One region of the Neptuniibacter sp. QD37_11 genome, then DNA from elsewhere that is predicted to be linked to it. Evidence: predicted binding sites of a transcription regulator. Region 1 holds the regulator's gene; each other region holds the start of a gene.
What was found. Region 1 encodes LexA, which represses DNA repair genes until DNA is damaged. Its sites were predicted from a motif close to TACTGTNTANNTANACAGTA; they were not measured.
Positions count from the first base shown of each region.

Region 2: the regulator LexA is predicted to act here: its motif matches at 4,686-4,705, upstream of ACMXYT_RS18570 (LexA family protein).
Region 3: the regulator LexA is predicted to act here: its motif matches at 3,460-3,479, upstream of ACMXYT_RS05345 (S24 family peptidase).

Region 1 is NZ_CP180552.1:2,301,243-2,308,821, reverse strand. Features, by position in the region: gene ACMXYT_RS10615 (DNA topoisomerase I) at 1-430, opposite strand, end outside; gene topA (type I DNA topoisomerase) at 708-3,347, shown strand; gene ACMXYT_RS10605 (DUF6586 family protein) at 3,359-3,883, shown strand; gene ACMXYT_RS10600 (hypothetical protein) at 3,889-4,143, shown strand; gene ACMXYT_RS10595 (cell division inhibitor SulA) at 4,237-4,695, opposite strand; gene lexA (transcriptional repressor LexA) at 4,698-5,306, opposite strand; gene dinG (ATP-dependent DNA helicase DinG) at 5,451-7,571, shown strand.
Region 2 is NZ_CP180554.1:234,674-242,252, reverse strand. Features, by position in the region: gene ACMXYT_RS18600 (SNF2-related protein) at 1-168, opposite strand, end outside; gene ACMXYT_RS18595 (hypothetical protein) at 161-919, opposite strand; gene ACMXYT_RS18590 (hypothetical protein) at 1,012-1,383, opposite strand; gene ACMXYT_RS18585 (hypothetical protein) at 2,144-2,683, opposite strand; gene ACMXYT_RS18580 (hypothetical protein) at 2,793-2,996, shown strand; gene ACMXYT_RS18575 (Y-family DNA polymerase) at 2,998-4,266, opposite strand; gene ACMXYT_RS18570 (LexA family protein) at 4,268-4,675, opposite strand; gene ACMXYT_RS18565 (hypothetical protein) at 4,788-5,276, opposite strand; gene ACMXYT_RS18560 (helix-turn-helix domain-containing protein) at 5,445-6,281, opposite strand; gene ACMXYT_RS18555 (hypothetical protein) at 6,463-6,969, opposite strand; gene ACMXYT_RS18550 (hypothetical protein) at 7,075-7,545, shown strand.
Region 3 is NZ_CP180552.1:1,190,058-1,197,636, forward strand. Features, by position in the region: gene ACMXYT_RS05320 (GGDEF domain-containing protein) at 1-1,089, opposite strand, end outside; tRNA gene ACMXYT_RS05325 (tRNA-Ser) at 1,316-1,403, shown strand; RNA gene ACMXYT_RS05330 (RtT sRNA) at 1,446-1,567, shown strand; RNA gene ACMXYT_RS05335 (RtT sRNA) at 1,610-1,731, shown strand; gene ACMXYT_RS05340 (Y-family DNA polymerase) at 1,785-3,044, opposite strand; gene ACMXYT_RS05345 (S24 family peptidase) at 3,046-3,453, opposite strand; gene ACMXYT_RS05350 (DUF2986 domain-containing protein) at 3,613-3,765, opposite strand; gene ACMXYT_RS05355 (DUF445 domain-containing protein) at 4,078-4,785, shown strand; gene ACMXYT_RS05360 (aldehyde dehydrogenase family protein) at 4,881-6,314, shown strand; gene ACMXYT_RS05365 (diguanylate cyclase domain-containing protein) at 6,349-7,579, opposite strand, start outside.

The sequences.
Region 1 (7,579 bases):
GGGTGGGAGTAATCTTTCCTCCTCTTGCCAGCTGAACTACGAGCTTTTCGGCGAAGTTAATATAGATCTGAGCGCGCTTTAGAGCCTTATCACTATCGAATACGTCTGCAGAAGCAAATGCTTTATCAGCGGTATCTTTCTGCTGAGTGAGAGAGTTAAATAGTTCTGAGTCCGGTGCCAGCATAGCAACCTCTTCAAGAAGAGAGGTGGCGTGCTCATTAATCTTTTGAATAATTTCTGGTTTGCAGTCTGCTTCACGCAGCACAGCAATAGCCTGCAGAATGTGTTCTGCCTGTCCTTTAAGCCAAGTAAGACGCTGATCTTTAGCTTCTTCCTGCTGCTCTCGAGTCGTAATTACAAAATTCACAGTAATGGCGACTAGGCCGACCACTGCGATAAGAATTACAAATAAAAGATTATCGTTAAGCATCAGTAATTTCTGGACGATTAAATTATTGTTAATTATGGTGAATATTGTGGCTTGTAAGTGCTGATAGGTAAAGTTCTTGTTGATCCATTGGTCTACTTTTATCGCAATTGCTGCTTGACCATAGCATTCTCAACACTTATATATGCTCCCAAATATTATTGTTAGTTGAGCGCTAAACTCAAATGTGAGCAGTTTTTGCACAGAAACACCGTTATAAGTTGCAAAAATAGATAGTTCGTCAGCGTTTAACCATGTAGCCCGAGGAAAGAAGGACGCTATGGGAAAATCCCTGGTAATCGTGGAATCACCCGCGAAAGCGAAGACCATTAACAAATATCTGGGTAATCAGTACGTTGTAAAATCCAGTGTGGGTCATATTCGCGACCTGCCAACCAGTGGCAGTACTAAAAAGAGCGATCCTAAAGAACGGGCTCGCCAAGCGGCTTTGACGCGTAAAATGTCGCCTGAACAAAAGGCTGTACATAAAAAGAAGAAGGCGCGTGAACAGCTTATTGGACGTATGGGGATCGATCCTGACAAAGGATGGGATCCGCATTACGAAATTCTTCCTGGAAAAGAGAAGGTTGTTGATGAACTTAAACGTCTAGCTAAGAATGCTGACGAAATCTATCTCGCAACCGATTTGGACCGCGAAGGGGAAGCGATTGCATGGCACTTGCGTGAAGCGATTGGTGGTGATGATACGCGTTACCGTCGTGTTGTCTTTAATGAGATAACCAAGAAAGCCATATCTGAAGCGTTTGAACAGCCTTCAGCGCTAGACATGGATCGCGTTAATGCCCAGCAGGCGCGTCGATTCCTTGATCGTGTAGTTGGCTATATGGTCTCTCCACTACTTTGGGAAAAAGTGGCACGCGGTTTATCTGCAGGTCGAGTTCAGTCGGTGGCTGTTAAATTGGTCGTAGAGCGAGAAAAAGAGATTCGAGCATTTATTCCTGAAGAATTTTGGGAAGTGCAGGCTGATACGCTAACGAAAGGGAAAGATCCACTAAAACTGCAGGTGCATCGCATAAATGGCGAAACTTTCCGTCCAAGTTCAGAAGATGAAACTAATGCACATTTAGAGCAGCTTCGTTCGGCTTCATTTGAAGTAATCAGTCGTAAAGATAGACCGACCAGCAGTAAACCTTCAGCTCCATTTATCACATCAACTCTGCAGCAGGCTGCGAGTACGCGCCTTGGTTTTGGTGTTAAGAAAACCATGATGATGGCGCAGCGTTTGTACGAAGCAGGTTATATCACCTATATGCGTACGGACTCTACAAACTTAAGTGCAGAAGCCGTTGCGAACTGCCGTGAGTACATTGGTAATCATTTCGGTAGTAAATACCTACCTGATACACCTAACAGCTATAGCAGCAAAGAGGGCGCTCAAGAGGCCCACGAGGCGATTCGCCCATCTGATGTTAATGTTGAAGCGACTGCTCTTAAAAACATGGACAGAGACGCTGAGCGCTTATACGAGCTTATTCGTCGTCAATTCTTAGCTTGTCAGATGACACCTGCGAAATTCCTAAGCACGCGTGTAACTGTGTCTGCCGGTGACTTTGAATTAGTTACCAAAGGTCGAATCCTACAGTTTGATGGTTACACACGCGTTATGCCAGCGAAGGGCAAAGGTGAAGAAGATATTATCCTGCCTGATGTTCAAGCTGGCGATAATCTAAATTTAGTCGATCTGTTGCCTAAGCAACATTTTACGAAACCGGCTCCTCGTTTCACCGAAGCAAGCCTAGTTAAAGAGCTTGAGAAACGAGGTATTGGTCGTCCATCGACATACGCAGCGATTATTTCGACGATCCAAGATCGTGGTTATGTAGAAGTTCAGAACCGACGTTTCTATGCTCAAAAAATGGGCGATATTGTTACAGAGCGTCTAGGTGAGAACTTCTCTGACCTGATGGATTACAGCTTTACAGCACGTATGGAAGAAAGCCTTGATGATGTGGCTGAAGGCAGTGCTGATTGGAAAGCGCTTTTAGATCAGTTTTACGCTGATTTCTCTAAGAAGCTGGAAGAGGCGCAGGATGCTGAGAATGGTATGCGCCCGAATTCTCCTACAGAGACAGATATCTCTTGCCCAGATTGTGGCCGAGATATGATGATCCGCACCGGTAGTACAGGTGTGTTCTTAGGCTGTTCTGGCTATAGCTTGCCACCCAAAGAGCGTTGTAAGTGTACGATCAACCTAGTCTCTGGTGACGAAGTTGTTAGTGCTGATGGCGATGATGAAGAAGAATCTCGCATTCTTCGTAAGAAGCACCGTTGTAACCTATGCGGCTCAGCAATGGATTCTTATCTGATCGATGAGAATCGTAAATTACACGTATGTGGTAATAACCCTGATTGTTCCGGTTTTGAAGTTGAGAAGGGTGAATATCGTATCAAAGGATATGATGGGCCTGTTCTAGAGTGTGATAAATGCTCAGCTGAGATGCAACTTAAAACCGGTCGCTTTGGTAAATACTTCGGTTGCACTGAGTGTAAAAATACCCGTAAGTTGTTGAAAAACGGAGAGCCTGCGCCACCTAAGATGGATCCTGTTCCAATGCCTGAGCTTCAGTGCGAAAAGGTAGAGGATACGTACATCCTGCGTGATGGAGCATCTGGTTTGTTCTTGGCAGCAAGTCAGTTCCCTAGAAACAGAGAAACACGTGCCCCGAAAATTGTTGAAATACTGCCGCATCAGTCTGAGATTGATCCGAAATATGAATTCCTGTTCAGTGCGCCTAAGAATGACTCAGATGGAAACTTGAGTGTCATTCGCTATAGCAGAAAGACTAAAGAGCAGTACGTTATGACCGAGGTCAATGGTAAAGCGACTGGTTGGCGTGCATTCTATCGCGATGGTAAATGGGTCGAAGAAGAGACCCGTAAAAAAGCGAAGAAGAAATAATCGGGGATTTCATGAGCGGTATATATCAGGCACGCACGAATCAGAAGTTGAGCTTTACACGACTTCATCTAGAACAGCTTAAAAAAGCGCAAGATGACACCAGTTGGAGCAAGCATGCATTGATAGAGTCTTATAACGAATCAGTGTTGTTCCACCTGACGTCAGCCTATGATGCTTTTTTACGCGAAATTGCTGAATGGTATAAAGTCGATACGGAAAGCTTTCAAGGCTATCGTGCGTTAGCTGCGGAAATGGCCCAGACCGGCGTCGAAAGCCCTGAGTTGACACAGTTAAACAACCTAGAATCCGATGATTCATCTTGGTTGCATAAAATGATGTCCGCTTATGAAGCCTGCTGGCATGGTTCAGATGCCAAACAAGCAGTGACTGAAACTAACAGTGTTTCTGAAATACATGTGCTGCAGATCAATCCTGATCATGCAGAGGATGGTGAAATCATTACTGAGTATCAAACTTGGTTTGATTCACTGTCGGAATTAGTTAATCGCCTCAGAGAAGGCATGCAAGAGTGGTAAATTAAGTGTCAGGACTAACACCCGAGACCGTGCTTGAAATAATAGAACTTGATGAAGGTGGCCTAGCAATCCGGAATATGGACAGCGATGAAGAGCCGATGATTAAAGTTAATTTTTCAGATGCACTTAAAGAACAGTTAAGTGATCAATATCTAGATGTCGCTCGCGTTATGTTAACCGCAGGCATCCAGATGATGGCGGAATCTGGGGTGGGTTTAGAACAAGAGCCTGAAGAAGAGATCCCTCCAACTATTCATTAAGCAATCTCTGATAATGAGCTTCTCTCAGATAAAGCTCATTATTGGGGTGATGATACTTTAACTAGGCGCCTTTACAAAAATGGAAGCTAATACTTAACTATGTTGACGGCGTCTAATTATAATTCCGTGACTTTGTCCTTTCTTAGCGGCACTTTCTAAGTCGTTAAATTCTTCATCATTTAAGTATCCAGGCCATGATATTACAGCGTGGCTAGTGCCTGTGCTTAGCGCCTGTTTAGCAAGCTCAAAGGTACTATGTTTGTTATCTGGGTTGAGCAGAATGACTTTAGTCAGATCAATGCCTGCCTCAATCAGAAGGTTTTTCGGTAATAACACAGGTGGAGCAATCCACACAAACCAGCGATCATCCTGACTTAGTTGTGCAAGCAATGGCATCAACATTGGGATGTTAGAAAAATTCTCATCTTGGACAACGATTTCAGTCATCGTACCTGCAAGCTGATTAGCTGGCTTTTGCTTAGTGAAAATTTTTTCATTTGCAGATGTGCTCTGCATGATTGCTGTTGTTTGGTTCGCGTGAAATGCCATCATGGTTAGTTACCTCTACGAATAACGCCGACGCTTAAACCTTCTATTGCCAGTGGTTGTTCGTTTAAATCCACTACAATCGGTTCAAACTCTTCATTTTCAGCAATTAGATAAACGATGTTACCTTCACGCTTGAAGCGTTTTACGGTAACTTCATCTTCTATTCGAGCGACTACAATCTGCCCATCCTTTGCTGTTTGGCATTGGTGTACTGCCAGTAGATCACCGTCCATGATGCCTACATCTTTCATACTGCTACCTTTCACCCTTAAGAGATAATCCGCCTTAGGGTGGAAGAAGTCAGAGGAGATTGTGCAGTGATCTTCAACATGCTCTTGAGCAAGTATTGGCGATCCTGCTGCTACCTGACCAACAATCGGTAGGCCGCTATTTTCCTCTTCCAATTCAGGTACTCTGATACCTCGTGAAGTACCCGGAATAATTTCTATAGCGCCTTTTTTTGCCAGCGCTTTCAAGTGTTCTTCAGCTGCATTAGCTGATTTAAACCCTAAATCGCGGGCAATATCTGCGCGAGTAGGTGGGTAGCCGGTATCGCCAATGTGACGCTTGATGCAATCCAGAACTTCCGTTTGTCGTTTAGTCAGCTTCATGATCTTGTCTGTTTGTTTATACAGTACGTGTATTTTTATACAGTATTTTGGGTTTGTAAAGCAACTTATGTTTTTTTATACAGTATTTTTGTTATTAAACTGTCATAACTGTTAGAATCGCGGCTAGATTTTCGATGGAATACGGTTTTGTTAGATAAGCAGCTCAAGCAAACAATACAGCAGGCCTACAGTACTTTTCTCAATAACAGAGGATTGAAGTCTCGCTATGGCCAGAAATTGATGATTGCTGAGGTTGCGAAAACTTTGGGCGCTATTACTGCCAATTCTGAAGGCGAAAGGACCGGTGGTCAGCATATCTGCGTCACGGAGGCTGGTACTGGTACGGGTAAGACGATGGCCTATCTTTTGGCTTCTGTTCCTATAGCCCAGCAACGAAAAAAGAAAGTTGTTGTTTCTACAGCAACAGTTGCCCTTCAAGAACAGCTTATTCTTAAAGACCTTCCACAGCTGATTAGCGATGCCGGAATCAATCTTACTTATGGTTTAGCTAAAGGCCGAGGACGATATTTTTGTATTTCCAATGCAGAGAAAATATTGGAGCAACAGAATGAATTAGGCCAAATTGCATTGTATGAAGATGAAGTAGCTCAAAAACTTCAGACCTCAGATATTGATGAGGTTAAATCTCTACTTAGTCACTATGCCTCGGGTGAGTGGGATGGCGATAGGGATGCTTTAAAGAATACAGTGCCTGATGCTGTTTGGCGGTTGTCTACTAGCGATCATATGCAGTGTACAAATCGTCGCTGCAGTAACTTTTCAATCTGTCCATTCTTTAAGGCTAGACAAGAGTTGGATAAATGGGATCTGATAGTTGCCAACCATGATCTTGTTTTAGCTGATCTCTCTCTTGGAGGCGGCGCTATTCTGTCGCCGCCGGAAGATACCATCTATGTCTTTGATGAAGGCCATCACCTAGGCACTAAAACTACGGGGCATTTTTCTTATAGCTTACGTGTTAAATCCAGTATCCGTTGGATGAGCAAAGCAACACGCAGCCTCAATAAATTATTGAATGACGCGTCTGATCACATAGTACTTCGAAATTATATCGAGAAGTTAGCTAACCCTTTTGCAGATATGGAAAATTCCTTGAAGGAAGTCCAACTTCTATTAAATCAAATACTTGAAGATAAACTCCAAGGCCCAAGTGATCGCTATCGTTTTGCGCAAGGTATGATTCCTGAACCGTTACAGTTGTCCTTTCACAATTTTGCTCAGGCTGCAGAGAGAGTCGTTTTAAAATTTGAGCAGATTGTTGATCTTCTGAAAGAAGGAATGGATGGTGAGTTAGCCGATCTGCCCCTAGCTATCTGTGAAACTTGGTATCCGCAGATGGGTGTGCTTTTATCCCGTATGCAATCGATGTATTGGTTAGCTAATTCTTACGCTGTATCTGATTCGACATCAGGACTCCCGACGGCCCGCTGGATCGTTAAAGTAGATGGTAATGATGGCATTGATATTGAGTGTTGCAGTAGCCCAGTGTCAGCGGCGGAAACCTTACAAGAGCACCTTTGGAAAAACTGCTACGGTGCTGTTATTACTTCGGCTACGCTAACCGCACTAGGGCGGTTTGATCGACTATATGCTGATCTTGGCATACCAACGGATAGTCCTTGTAATATATTTATGAGTCCATTTGATTTTCAAAATGCGGCCGAATTGCATGTCCCTGCAATGAAAACCGATCCAGGAAACCCTGATGACCATAATGAAGAAATTTCGGCAATGTTATTGCCAATTTTAGAACAGGGAAGTGCATCCTTGGTGTTATTTAGCTCATGGCGTCAGATGCGGTATGTTCTTGAGCGTATGCCTGCTAGTATATCAGCAGATATTCTTGTGCAAGGCGAACTTGCCAAGCATGAAATTTTGCGACAACACAGAGAGCGTATCGATGCTAATAAACCAAGTGTTATTTTTGGTTTGGCTTCTTTTGCTGAAGGCGTAGATTTACCTGGTGATTACCTAACACATGTAATTATTACGAAGTTGCCATTTGGTGTACCGGATGACCCGGTTGAGGCAACCTACGGTGAATGGTTAGAATCGCAAGGGCGTAACCCGTTTCAAGAATGGGTTATCCCGATGGCATCAATGCGCCTCACCCAGGCTACAGGGCGTTTACTACGAACTGAGAGCGATAGCGGCAAAATAACATTGCTTGATCGACGGTTTATTACCCGTCGTTATGGAAAGCAGCTTTTAGCCGCTTTACCGCCTTATCGGCGAAATTTTTCTTAGGAATTGTT
Region 2 (7,579 bases), on a different replicon from region 1:
ATCAGCTGCTATGTCCTTCGTGTCTTCAAGATGAAACGGCCCTGCAGACCATTTAGGAATTTTTGCAAAGTTCTGCTTTAAACGCAGTGTTACGTGCGGTTCAATGTCTTTAAGTATCCACTGACCTCCCTGATAGAAGAGGGAGCCGTATGTCCTTGCATTAAGCACTTTTGCCAGCCTCAGTCTTATTGCGAGCAGATTCTAGAGTTGCTTCAATGTCAATTGTGAGATCCTCCCTTACAACCCATAGGGACGTATCCATTTCTAGAACGGATTCAGCCTTACTAGCGGCAGTTGAGAGGTAGGTTTCAACACCCCTTGCACTGTTAATGGAGCCCTCATCAAGCTCTTTTGCTAATTCACGGCAGAAGCCAGCTCGGGCTCGAAGACTATCTTTTGATGCCCTAACGCCGTGATTCACTGATTTCCACCATTCATCCTGACGCTGATAACAATCAAAATTATGAAGGAGGATTAATCCTGCGAGGAAATATGCCTTTTCAGGGCGCGGGCGGGAGCCAAAGATCGCGTCAAGGTCGGCCTCAGTCAATTGAGGCCCGGAAAAGTTAGACTTCCCCAAGTAGCGCTCTTGAAAGTATTTCCTTGCTTCAGTGTTAGATTGATACGCTGAGAAATAAGCAAATTCTCTAGTATCTCTAACACTCGGCAACTGGCAGTAAACATCATGAAGGAATCGCGCTTCTTGTTTTGGTAGATTAAGGTGAAAGGGTAGGTTATGCAATTGATCGCGCAACCGCCACAACACTTCGTCCTGCATTTGCTCTACTTTGTCATCTAGCGCAGCACTTTCTTTATCGAAGGCGCGGTATGCAAGTCTAAAAACAATAGCGGATATTAATGGTATCGCTGCAACACAACTAAGCGGTACTAAAAGCCATGATGGCACTTGTTTATTCATTATATCAATATCCAATAAAAATAGAGCTTTATACTATAAAGATATTTAACCTAATTTCAAGGTTGGTACTGAGTACACTGGTTGCTTATTACCTACAGTAAAAGGGCACCTAACTTAAATACTTGCACTGGTTTGCCATTGATACTTTCAGGCAACCCTTGGGATTTACCCGTTGCAAGTACAAGGCCGGTAATCTGCTCGCACTTGCAATATCGCTCACACTGTCGATACACCTCGGTTTTACTCCACTGCGCTGAGGCTTTAATTTCCAATCCCAATCCAGATTTTGGGAAGTAAAAGTCTATTATACCGTTACCTTCAGGGAGTATATACTCTCGCTCAAATTCCACTCCTTTTGTAATCAAAAAGCGCTCGATCTGCTCCTGACATACTTTCTCATCTACGTAATCAAAGCGGCCTCGAGAGAGGAGTTGAATAAGCGCTTGAATCGGCTCGATAGACATTCTGATTGATTCCTTAATCTGAATTCAATACTATAATATAAATTAAACAGATATGCAAAATTATATAAATAGATGTCTGATTGCGTTTTAGATGATTTTTCCTATAAGACCTGTGGTTTATGTCATGCACTGGCCCCACAAGTTTACCTTTGCATTAGCTGCAAGGGGGCTGGAAAAACTCAATTATTCCCTATGCCTGACTCTATTAACTCAGCCACTTCTATCTCGCGCCTCGATTTTTGAAATCAAACCACCAAAAAAGATGAGATGGTTGCGGTATCTAAGAATATCTATGTAGACCTACTGACCTCCATTAAAGTCCAAGATGTCTTTGAACCGATGGTAGATGAGGATATTGTAGACAGGGTCATTGCCTTAGCCCCGCGTGATGTCAAAAAGGTTCTTCAGGGGCGATATTTCAACCTATGTTAATCAGCATGGCGCTTCACCACCAGCATCATTTAGCCTACGGGTAACGCCGCACGACATAGACTTAACAGTTAATACGCCAGAAGTCCAGTTTGGCTTCATGAAGCACTAGATCACGAATGATCATTATAGAGGCCTGCATCGTTATTAGAGGTTTTGTCGCATTCCTATTAGGCTTCAGGGCTTAGCCTTCCCTTTCTCAGACACGGGAGTGGAAGGCATTCGTTCGCGGGTGCTTGCTATCTTACTTGGGCTTTTTCGCTTCTTCTAAGCGAGCTTGCATTTGAAGATTTAGAACTGCCTAGTGGAAATAACAAACATCCCAGAAAGCCTAAACGTGGAGGCCCGGTAATTCGGGTATTATAATCTCCTTCGCCTGAGTCTTGTGAAGGTTGTAGATCAGATTGTATTCAAACTGCGTGAGTGGACGACCTTCATCCGTAATCATCGTGTAAACCTGCTTTGCCAGTGTCCCTTTCTTAAGTTCATAGGGAGGAGGCTCAACCCAACGCAGTAACGACGTTTTAGGCTTGTTGAGGTAAACTACACCATCCACTACAATCCTTAGCCTATCAATGGAAGGGTCAATGTGCGGCTTAGGGCAGTAGCCTAAAAAAGCTACGGTTCCCAGCAGGATATATATCAAGGTGTACAAAGAAATTGTGCCGTACGGGATACCTACGATTGCTGCTTTAAGGATAAAAGGCAGCGAAAGCGATGTAATAGTGAACGATGCCAAAAAGATAGCAGCGAGCTGGTTGTATTTTTGTAATTTCCGCTCATAGATAGCCGTTAAGTCGTACCATTCTTGCAGCATTCTACGTGTAAAAGGGCGGCGAATCAGTCGCTCAGCACTTGTTTCAATTATCATTAGATTGTTGTTTTTTATTATTTTTATTTAATATATCATTAATTAAAGAATAACTTCCACAAGCTAGAAGGATATTTTCCCTACAGATGGAATGGCGCTAGGGTGCATAATGATTACGTATATTCTACTGTTTATTTCGTTCTTGTCTGCGGACATCATGCTAGGCCTTTGTATCGCTAAATTACCCAGTGAGGGCATGGGGATTGAGTTGACCGTCCTGTTGCTAGCATTTTGGGCGGTAAGCGCTGTTCTCTTAAAAGTGATGGCCGAGGGCGTACTTCACTTCCGTAAGCTATCTAACACTGAGCCTTAACTCACTTGCACTTAATTACAGGAAGGTCACTTAATCGTGTCGTGTACTGCTTGGATAAGAACTCTCGACGCATGCTGAACTTTTGCTCTACCCCCTGACCTGCAACAAATACAGAGTTACGCCCATAGCGGCCATTAATCTTATCCAGACACGCCATCAATTCTGGCTTATCTTTATTGATGGTGAACATATCACGCTGGTAGGTATCCTCTCTCACTAGATCCAGTAGCCCTACACCCACTTTATAGAAGCGTATACCTCGGGAATAGATTTGATCAACCAACCTGCTCGCAGCAGCGCTTAATAAGGTGGTATCAGATGTGTATGAGGGAAATTTGTGCGTAAAACTTCGGCTGTAATAGGGCGCATTATCATGAGGTGAATTGGCCCCAAAAACCACCATATGCCCGCTTAGGCTATTCTGATCGCGGAGCTTAGATGCCGCGATGCCGACATGCGTCAAAATGGCTTGCCTGAGTGATGCTTTATCCATCACTCTCTGACCAAAGCTTCGGGTGGAATAGATCTCCTTCTTAGGAGCCCGAACCTCGTCCCAATCCAGTTTTTTAATGCCTTTAAGCTCATAGACCGTACTCTCAACGAGTACGCTGAATTGCTTACGAATCCAACCCGGGTCACACTCTGCCAACTGCCACGCATTTTTAACCCCTAGTAATTCAAGTCGTGCAGCCAAACGTCGTCCAATCCCCCAAACATCTGTTAGCTCCATCTGACTTAGAATACTTCTCCGAACGTGATCACTGTCGATCACTGCGACACCATTAAATCCCTCAATGCGCTTTGCTGCGTGGCTTGCAGCTTTTGCTAACGTCGGAGTAGGGCCGATACCAACGCCAATAGGCAGGCGTACTTCTTTCCATACTGTCCTCCGCATATACCTACCATATGCATCCCACCCTTCAGGGGGTGCAGAATGGCTAGAGCCGAAATCGAGGAAGCATTCATCGATACTATAGATATGGGAATTCGGTGCAAACCGTGAGCAAGTGTCCATAAAGCGCCTCGACATATCAGCATAAAGCTCATAGTTTGAGGATCTGACCACAGCATTTACCCGCTGCAGATCCTCCTTTACTTGAAAGTAAGGGACAAACTTTTTACCAACACCGGCATCTTTGGCTGCCTGATTAACGGCGCAAATGCAGCCATCATTATTTGTTAGCACAACAACGGGGCGACCCCTAATCTTCGGATCGAAAACGAGTTCAGCATTGGCATAAAACCCGTTGATATCCAATAGAGCTTGCATGTTAATTCAGTGCTCTGTGGAGAGGGCGGTGTAAGCGAATAGATCGGATCACGACTCCTTCCACCATAAAATCATCCCCCTCTTTGAGCTGGTGGTCTCGATAGCCTTCAGAGGCGCTCACAAGCCGCCGGTTTTTAGTGTCAGCTATTTTGCAGACAAAACCACCGTTCAGGGTAGCGACAATGATGTCACCATTACGAACCTTCTCAGCCCGCGAGACGATAAGGATATCTTCTGGGAAAATACCAACCCCAGTCATGGAGTCCCCCTCGACTACCCCTAGATAGGTAGCTGACGGGTGTTCAATCAAGATTTGATCTAATGAGAGTTCTAATTCTGAATACTGGGCAGCCGGAGATTCAAATCCAGTAATCCCAGCCTGTGCTTTCAGTGGGATGAACTTGAGCATGACAGACCTATACTGTTTTTTTATACAGTATATGACAGCAGGAAGAATGAATCAAAAGATTTGTGAGAAAGGCAAGCCCTGCAATGACAGCAGGGCTTGCTCAAGCATTAGGTTAATGGCAGCGACGTTGACTCATGCGGTTATATGCCATCTGCAAGCCACGGTTACGTAGAGTACGCTCACGGTTAACCAGAGCGTTATTGCCGCTCGTGCGTGTGGTAGGGGCAGTAGGGCGCAGAATCCGCAAAGCCTCTTCACGCTTGATATTTGCCAGTCGATCAAACTGATTATTCAATGCCTGATTCTCATGGGCTTGTAGTGCGTCCAACACTTTTTCTGCCCGACCAGAGCGGTACAATCGGCACACAATATTCAGCTGAGCATCTGAATTTTCATCATGGAAATCCAGTGGCGCATCACAGAAATAAATTAGGTCCTTGCAGTTTAAGTCTTTATGGCGAAGTACCTGTTTAATCTCCGCAGGTGTGCATCCAATCAAATTGCTCAACTCATCTGATGTTAGCGGTGTACCACGCTCAATCAGACACTCAAGCACACGCCGGTACAGGTTAACCAGTAGGTTAAATTCTAGACTACTCATTTGATCACCAGTTATTCCAGTGGGTTAATTGTTGTGTCTCTCGACATTACGTATGAGGTTTTTATTAATCTGTGAAAACGATCACCAAGCAGTTGAGTTACGGGACTGACTCCATAATACTGTATAAATAAACAGTATCAAGATGTACTTTGGTTCAGTCCCGTTTTTTTACACCTTCCGGTGAGTGATGGCCGTTACGCGCCCGACAACGTTTAGGGTTGAAATATCATCATCGGATAGAGTGGTAACACCACTTGAATCTTTGGTGCGCCACCCTTGTGGAAGGTTACGGGTAAACTCGCGAACCCAAATATCACCACTGACATCAATTACATAAAACCCGCTCTCATTAATTTCTTCTGCATGCTCAACCTCAACACAGTCATCTTTTTGCAAAGTAGGCGCACAGTGGCTATCGGTAATGATGCGCTTCAAAGCAAGCGGGGGAGTCTCTTGCGAAGAGGCAGGCCCATCAAACTCATCCACCTGACCATTAGTAATCAGGTTATGAATATCTAGCAGAGTTTGCGTGGAGTCTTTACCATATTTTACAAGTTCGACAACTTCATTCTGCACCGCTTCATCATGTGACTTTAACAAGCGTTTCATGCGATCCGTAGGCAAAGGGCGGTCACCAGAAGTGAAATGCGACAAATATAGTTTTGAGTAACCAATGGCCTTACCAGCGTCCTCGCGACTATACCCAAGTGCTTTAATTAAAAAGCGGAGCTTTTGGTGCTCCTCTCGCGCCAATAATTCAAGGCGATCTTTATCTTCAGAGCGGATAAGGTCATCAAGGGAGAAACGCAAGATACTTGCAATCAAACAAAGAGTAGGAAGGGTATGTTTTACAGTACCTTTGGTCAGACCTTGTGCCTTAGCGGGCTCAATTCGGTAATGTTTTGCGAAGGATTTTACAGCACCATTAAACTGCTCTTGAATTAAGCGATTAAGAGTATCTAGTGCTTCTGGGCTGAACTTGAAGGTTTGAGGAATACTTTTCATGTCAGTTCTCGCTATCTGTAATTATTAGAGGCGTTGCTCTATGTTAGGAATACTAACTCAGATAAGCTCACATGTAAATAAAAAGCTCACATCTATTTTAAATAAGCTCACATGTGTGAGCTTAATATTTGGCATTGTGCAAAAAAGCAGGCCATGCCTGCTTTATGTGAGCTAAACTTAATTAGAAGTAGAACGTTTTAACCGCATCCTTTGATGTGAAGCGCTCAGGCGTTTGAATGTCACATGCGCTCAGATCCTTATAGGCGCCAGAAACATCCATTTTTGCTTCACTGTTTTCACTAATGAAACAAACGGTACTGATCACACCCTCAGTATCACCACAATATTTGCGCGTCAGGAAATACGCCGTATAGTCGCCATCAATTGCTACGACACCATAATTATAACTATTGAATACAATGTCTTTATGGTCACCTGATTTTGTATTAGGTTCTACTGGAGCCATACGGAATTGAGAAAGGTGCAAGGTTTCCTTAGGACCACCTTTAACAACTTCCTTAGTAGAAGGGAATGACGCTGCCAAATTCACTGTCTCTAATGTATAGACAGCTGGTTTTTTCTCTGTCATAGCCCACTTGCTGCTCACTGCGCAATCAGCAGATGCCATGCCAGACAAGGATAGAGTGGCAGCGGCAATTAAACCGGCCGATAATTTTTTTATTTGCATGGTGACTCCAATGTAAGTTTTTTATTATTATATTGATTTTTAATTATCTTTCAAACATCATTTGGTTATTGGGATCGATATTCATAAGAGGAGGTATACTCTACAGTGAGCAACATGGATATTTTGACCATTTCTCGACAGCTAGTGGATCAATTCCATCAGAATGCCCACCGCTGGTCGGGAAAGGATCGTCAAACAGCTCTAACCCGTATTACCAAAATAGCATTAGCTGCTAAAAGCCAAGGGGTGCCTACTGTATGCCAACTTTTAGAGCTTCGCGCTGGAGATGCAAATGATAATGGCGGGAGCGTTACAGTTGGCACCGAACTCCTCTTAAGTGCAGCAGAAGCCTCGCTTGAAGCTATTAGCATGCAGGATGATATCGGCCCGTACGTCGTAACGCTTAAAAAGACACTTGATCGTCAAAGACCAATGCCTCCAACTGTACTAATTTACAGTAATAAGTCGCTAGACAGCGTATTGCACCGCAGATTAATGTCGCTAGGCATTCAATACGCTGTGGGCTATAACGCAAAATGCGACACGCGTATCGCTGACAAGGCTCACATTGCTTAACCTTGCTGCTCAGGTGCGATTACAGTCATACCCC
Region 3 (7,579 bases), 1.1 Mb from region 1:
GTGTGCGATCTCTTCAATACGCTGAATAAGCTCACTCGCTACATCCTGCGAACTGTCTGGTAACAAGATGATGAACTCATCTCCACCATAGCGAATGACTTTGTCTGTCGTGCGCAGGTTCTCTGACAGAATCTGGCAGAAGTGAATCAGAATGCAATCGCCAGCATGATGACCAAACACATCATTGATCTGCTTAAACCCATTCATATCGATCATGCTGATGGTTAAAGGCCTATTCTGCCGATCAGCTCTAGATCTCTCTTCATCGAGTAATCGCTCTAATTGATGACGGCTGTAGGTCCCCGTTAACTTATCGTAGATAGATAACTCTTCTACCTGCTGAAAGGCAGTCTGTAATAACGCTTGTTGAGAGTTAAAAGAGTGCTCAATGCTATTGATCTCTTCTAGCTCTGAGTCGAGTGCTAGCTTTTCATTAAGGTTGTGGTGACCTTCAGTTTCTTTGAGCTTTCTTTCTAGGCGTTTTAAAGGTTTAACTATATGGGCAAAAAGATCGCGAGAGAGAAAGAGGTAGGAAGAGATAACGGTAATAGAGAAGACTAAGAATAAACCCATCAGAACTTCGCTTACAGGAAGGCGGACTCTGTGTGCGGGAAAGGTCACGTCCAACACGCCGGCTATCTCACCTTGGTGTGCTTCGGTATGACAGGCTAAGCACTCCTGTTTGAATCTGAAAGCATGGTAATAATGAATCTGATCCAGCGATTCGATCTGAGTTGCATCCTGTTTGCTGCCTAACAGCTGGCTTATCTCTTCGGTGATTGCTCGATCACCACCAAACTGCTGCTGAACGGCTGCTCCGCGATACATGCTATAGGTGATATCGGGTGCATCCTCATTCATTGAATCAATGAGCTGATTAACTTCCTCATAACTGGTGCCCTGATTCATCGCTTGGCGCAGATCTTTAAATACTAACTGTCCAAGATATTGACCCTCTTGCCGAAGATCCTTTTCGATAGAAAGAAAGATCAATGCAAATACGATCATGGCTGCAAATAAGCAGCTAATCAAAGCAGCTCGATAGAGAGAGTTGAATAGTGTGCTTTTAAGGTCAGTTATGGGCCGCATTTTAGATTTTATATTTATAATTTTTTATTTTTGAGCGTTTAGTTTACTCACAGTTGTTCAGTGTACAACCAATAAAACTAGGCTATTTATTGATCCTTTGATATTTGTAGTATGAATTACTGAAATTGTTTGCCTTTTTTAACCAAACCGCTTGCGGTCAGTCAGTGCTGTGATACAATTCGCGCCGCGTTGGTGTTGAGCATATCAGCTCCACTAATTGCAGGATGGTCAGGTGTCCGAGTGGCCGAAGGAGCACGCCTGGAAAGTGTGTATACGGAAACGTATCGAGGGTTCGAATCCCTCCCTGACCGCCATCTATTAAAAACGAAAAAGCCTCGCTTAACCGCGGGGCTTTTTTGTATCTACAGTTCAGAGGGATGAGAACCCGAGAAGAGGGTTTGAGCCGAGCGTAGCGAGACAACGTGGGAGCCTGCTACCACGGCCCCGAAGGGGTGAAATAATCCCTCCCTGACCGCGATCTATTAAAAACCAAAAAGCCTCGCTTAACTGCGGGGCTTTTTTGTATCTGAAGTTTGGAGGGATGACAACCCGAGAAGAGGGTTTGAGCCGAGCGCAGCGAGACAACGTGGGAGCCTGCGACCACGGCCTCGAAGGGGTGGAATAACCCCTCCCTGACCGTCATCTATTAAAAACGAAAAAGCTTCGCTTAACGCGGTGCTTTTTGTATCTGTTGTTTACGAACATTCAAACACAGGAATATCTTCTATCCGTGTCGTATACCTTGGAGATAACAGTTCCCGTTTCATTTTAAAGTTCTGTTGAATGCCTTGACGGGCTAGGTGGAGGGTGTCTCGACCGTATTTTGAATTGATTTGATCCAGGCACTTCATCAGTTCTGGCTGGTCAGCGGAAGGGGTAAATATATCTGGCTGATAGGGGGTTGCAGTAGATATTTCTAACAGGCCTATTCCGGCTTTGTAGTATCTGATTCCTGTTTGGTATATCTGCTCAGCCAGTTGGCTTGTTACTTTCACTATGACTGCAGTATCGCATGTGGGAGTAGCAAATTGGTGGAATGCAGAGCGTTTGAAAAATGATTCCTTATCGTGGATAGAGTTGTGTGCAAAAACAATGATATTGCTGGTAGCACTCTCTTGGGCCCTTAGTTTTTGCGCGGCGATGGTTGCGTGTGTAGCAAGTGCCTGTTTTAGATCGGTGAGTCCTGTGATGCGTTGTCCAAAAGAGCGTGTGGAGTAAATCTGCTTTTTGGGTGAGCGAACATCGTCCCAGCTTATTCTTGTTAAACCATTGAGTTCTTCTGCTGTATTAGCGATTAAGATGGAGAAGTGCTTTTTCATCAACGCGGGTTTCGTTTGTGCTAGCTGCCAAGCCGTTTTGACGCCGAGAAGGTTGAGTCGCTCACCTATGCGTCGTCCGACTCCCCAAACATCCCTAATTTCCATCTGCTGCAGAATCTGCTTTCTGATTTGGTCGTTATCGATAACGGCAACACCGCTGAAGCCGGGTAGTTTTTTACTCGCGTGATTAGCAGCTTTTGCTAAGGTTGGGGTTGGGCCAAAGCCTACGCCTACGGGGAGCCTTACCTCCTTCCATACCTTCCTTCTGATTTTCATACTCAGCTCATACCAGCCTTCGGGTGGTATGTAGTGGTCAAAGCGTAAAAAGCATTCATCTATAGAGTAGATGTGTTGTTCTGGAGCAAAAGAGGCGCAGAGTTCCATCATGCGTGAAGATATATCAGCATAAAGCTCATAGTTGCTGGATCGGGCAACTACGCCTGCTCTGTCTAGTTGGTCTTTGATTTTGAAATAGGGACCAAATTTGGGAATGCCCATCTTTTTAGCAATAGGGCAGGTTGCGACAATGCAGCCGTCATTATTACTAAGGACAACAACTGGGCGCTTTCGAATTGTAGGGTCAAATATTTTCTCGCATGAAGCGTACATTCCGGAAGTATCGATCAGGGCGTACATCTTAATTGAGCCCCTTCTTTAATGGGCGAAATAATCGAATAGAACGTGTAACCACACCCTCGATAGAAAATTCATCCTGTTCGGATAGTTGGTAGGGTTTATGGCCGGGAGCAGAAGAAAGAAGTTTTCTCTCTTTGATGCTCGCGATTTTGCAGACGAAGTTGCCATTTAGCGTGGCAACAATTACATCGCCTTCCTTCACCGTTTCGGCTCGTGAAACGACAAGAAGGTCATTTGGGAATATTCCAACACCACGCATAGAGCCACCTTCAACAAAGCCTAGGTAGGTTGCATGAGGGTGATCAATGAGTAGCTGATCGAGTGACAGTGCTAGCTCGGTATATTCCGCTGCAGGTGATTCAAAACCACTGATACCGGCGCTGGAGTAGATAGGAATAAAGCGCAACATAATAAGTACTGTTTATATATACAGTACTTATATTATCAGTAGAGATTTAAAGGTGCCAGTTTAAGTTTGTGTTGTGATGGAGGTGGCTGTGTGAGCCTGGGTAAGAGTTTCCGCCGTTACCGTTGGCATGTATTTAAAGAGAGCTTCTAGCGTCAAAGTTTAAACCTCTGAAGGAGTCTCCGAGGTTTCTTCAAGCTTTGCTCTATCTGCTTTAGATATGTAGCGCGGTTTGTTATTTTTTGGCGCTAATTTAGCCTTGGCCTGTTTTAGTCGCTTGGTGTGGATCTGCTTAATTTTTTTCTTGCGGTTCATGTTGTAGCTCGGCTATTTAAAAATCACAGTGATTATAACTGAAAATGGCTTCGATAATGTCAGGGAGCTTGAAAAGGTCTAGACATGTCACTGCGCCGGCTTTCGCGTATCTGGTCGTTTTATAACCCACTGAGAAAGCATAAGACTTATTCGTAGTTTCCCTAGTGCTACGCATAATGATGTAGCAATTTGAGATCTCACTCTTAATGTAAAACTGACATCATGCTATAAGTGATCTAAGGTTTTAGAGCTTTAAAACCGCCCCTTAGCCCTATATGATCGCCAAAAAAATATTTCTTGAGATGAATACCGATGAATAAAAGCCTTCTAACGAATCTGCTTGCCTTTACTGCATTTGCGGCGGGTCTGATTACAGATGATCGTGTGTTATTGACCGTTGGCTTGTTTGCTCTATCTGGTGCGCTAACCAATTGGTTAGCTGTACATATGTTGTTTGAGAAAGTTCCAGGGCTGTATGGCTCAGGAGTGATCCCTGCACGTTTCCAAGATTTTAAGCGCGGCATCAAAACCTTAATGATGGAGCAATTTTTTACTGAAGAGAATATTGAGCGTTTTCTAAGTGCTGATAATGGTAAACAGCCTGATCTACATTTAGCGCCAGTAATTGAAAAAGTCGATTTTGCTCCGACTTTTGATTCGCTTATCGAGGTTATCCAAAACTCTCCATTTGGGGGTATGCTAGCCATGGTGGGTGGCACCGATGCGCTTGAGCCTTTAAGAGAGCCTTTTGTGGAAAAGATGAAAAGCTCAATTGAAGAGATGACACGTGATGAAAATTTTATCACTCTATTAAAAGACGAGCTTGAAAGCCCTGATGTTATGGCTGAGATGCAAGAAAAGGTTGAAGTCATTGTTCAGCAGCGATTAGATGAACTGACACCTAGTTTGGTCAAAGAGATTGTACAGCAGATGATTCGCGAACATTTAGGTTGGCTGGTTGTCTGGGGTGGTGTCTTTGGTGGTTTGATCGGTTTTATCGCAGCGATTATCGGTGTGTAATGCTTCTATGAGAAAAGCCGCAAACGCGGCTTTTTTTGTGCCTGCTTCGGCATGAATGGTCTATGTTTGAGAGACGATAGAAAGGATAGAGAGATATGAATGATTTAAAAAAATTCTATATTAATGGTGAATGGATTAAGTCATCAGGCAATGACGTCTTGGATGTTTTTAATCCGGCGACCAATGAGGTTGTCTCTCAAATTAGCCTTGGTAATAATGATGATGTCGATCTCGCTGTTGACGCAGCTGTTGCTGCCTTTGCATCTTTCTCGCAAACCTCCAAAGAAGAGAGAGTCGCGCTTTTACAGCGTATTATTACTGAATATGAAAAGCGTGCCGAAGCACTTGTCGAGGCGACTACTGAAGAGATGGGCGCGCCATTGGGTTTATCGCGCCAAGCTCAAGTGCCGGCTGGGTTAGGGCATTTTAAGGCGGCTTTAAGTCTGCTTAAAAAGCATGATTTCACTGAGGTTATTGGCTCGACCCGTATCGTTAAAGAACCGATTGGTGTTTGCGGTCTTATTACGCCTTGGAATTGGCCGTTAAATCAAATCACCTGTAAAGTTGCGCCAGCTATTGCTGCAGGTTGTGCGGTTGTACTAAAACCTAGTGAGATCGCTCCGCGCACAGCGCACATATTTGCAGACATTATGCATGCAGCTGGGGTTCCTTCGGGCGTTTTCAATTTAATCGATGGTACAGGGGCAGCTGTAGGTGCTGCGCTGAGTGCTCACCCTAAGATCGATATGATCTCATTTACGGGGTCTACAGAAGCAGGCAAGCAAGTCTCTATTGCTGCAGCTGCAAACTTAAAAAAGGTCTCTTTAGAGTTGGGCGGAAAGTCCGCAGCCATTGTTCTGGACGATGCTGATTTCTCTAAAGTTATTTCTCGTTGTGTGAGAGCGGTGATGGGTAACTCGGGCCAGTCTTGTAATGCTCAAACACGCTTATTAGTCCCTGAATCACGTTTGAAAGAAACCATTGAGATCGCCAAAAAAACAGCGGATTTAATTGTTGTAGGTGATCCTCAATCAGAAGAAACAGTGATGGGGCCGGTGGTATCAGAATTGCAATGGCAACGCGTACAAGCTCTGATTCAAAAGGGCATGGATGAAGGCGCTGAACTCGTTGCTGGTGGTATTGGTTTACCTGAAGGTTGTTCATTAGGCTGTTATGTAAAGCCGACGGTATTCGCAGGTGTTACGCCTGATATGACCATTGCTCAAGAAGAGATATTTGGGCCGGTGGTTAGCATCATGACTTATCGCTCTGAAGAAGAGGCGGTAGCAATCGCTAATGACAGTATTTATGGCCTTTCCGGTGGTGTCTACTCAAGTGATTTGGAACGAGCAAAATCAATAGCCGCTCAGATGAGAACCGGTATGGTTCATCTCAATGGTGCGCCGGTTGATATCAAAGCGCCATTTGGTGGTTATAAACAATCGGGCAACGGTCGAGAGTGGGGGCTGTACGGAATCGAAGAGTTTATGGAAACGAAGGCTATCTTAGGGGATCTATCCGTTTCGTAATTGGATTGTTGAGAGCCTTCTTGGTAACACATATTTACACTGAGCTACAAACGATGCAGTTCTTGCCAGCTTTCTTAGCATTGTACATAGCGATGTCTGCATCGTGGATAATTTGGTCTAGATCATGTGTATCGGGCTTGGATTGAGCTAGACCAATACTCGCTTGAATACTGACTTTATATTCGCCAAATGCAAAGGGATTGCGTGTGTAGGTTAATAGCTGTTCTGCAGTCTCCTTTGCACTCTCTGTATTGTCAGTATCCAGAAGTACGATAAATTCATCGCCTCCATAGCGGGCGATGTTGTCGTTTTCACCCAAATTTGATCGTAGCCTTTCTCCGAACGCTTTGAGTAAACGGTCGCCCATTTGATGGCCGTATTGGTCATTGATCGGTTTAAACCCATCCAAGTCTATAAAGAGCAGGGTGAATGGCTCATTTCGATGAATGCGTTTTTGCGCATCTGCGCGGATAGCAATACGATTCGGTAGACCTGTGACTAAATCGTGGGATGCTAAGTGGCGAGCTTGTTTTTCTGCTTTGTGTAATTCTTCTGTACGTTCAATTACTCGCTTTTCTAACTCCTTTTGGCCGCGGTCTACTTCCTCAGCCATAGTATTGAAGCTAGTCACTAAGGTGTCTATCTCGATACTGGTTAACGAGTCATCTTTTTTGAATGGGAGAGGGTATTGGTGATGCGAAAGGTCCTTTGTCATCTTGATCAGTCGTTTAACTGGTTTCACAACAATGCCTGAGATCCACCAACTTAATAGCGCAACGATGATAAAACAGAGAGCGGCTATTAAGTGGGTCACCTGTTTTAAATCTTTAAGTTTTGATTCCAACTCCGATGTTGGTTGTGGAATCATTACTCCCCAACCTGTGGTTGGTACGGTCGCAAAACCAGCGATCATGTCGGCATTCATCGCAGGAGAATAAAATTGTGCTACTCCAGACTCTCCTCGCATCATTTGCTTGATGATGCTGATTTTGGCTATGTTCTTTCCTGCTTGTTCCCAGGACGGGTTAGGGTGAGCGATCACGGAGCCAAATTGATCAACTATTGCTGCATGCCCTTTATCGCCAAAGCTAATAGATTTCTGAATGTTGTAAAGGTAGTTTGGGTTAATAGCCGCAATCCAGATATTAGATTTGGGGCCTACAGACGTAAGATAGATGGTAGGTGGAGCGTTTTCTGAGATGAAAATTTTAGAGAATTGAATCTCTGGTTTTATCTCTGCTGGTATCATTTCTATTTCAGATAAT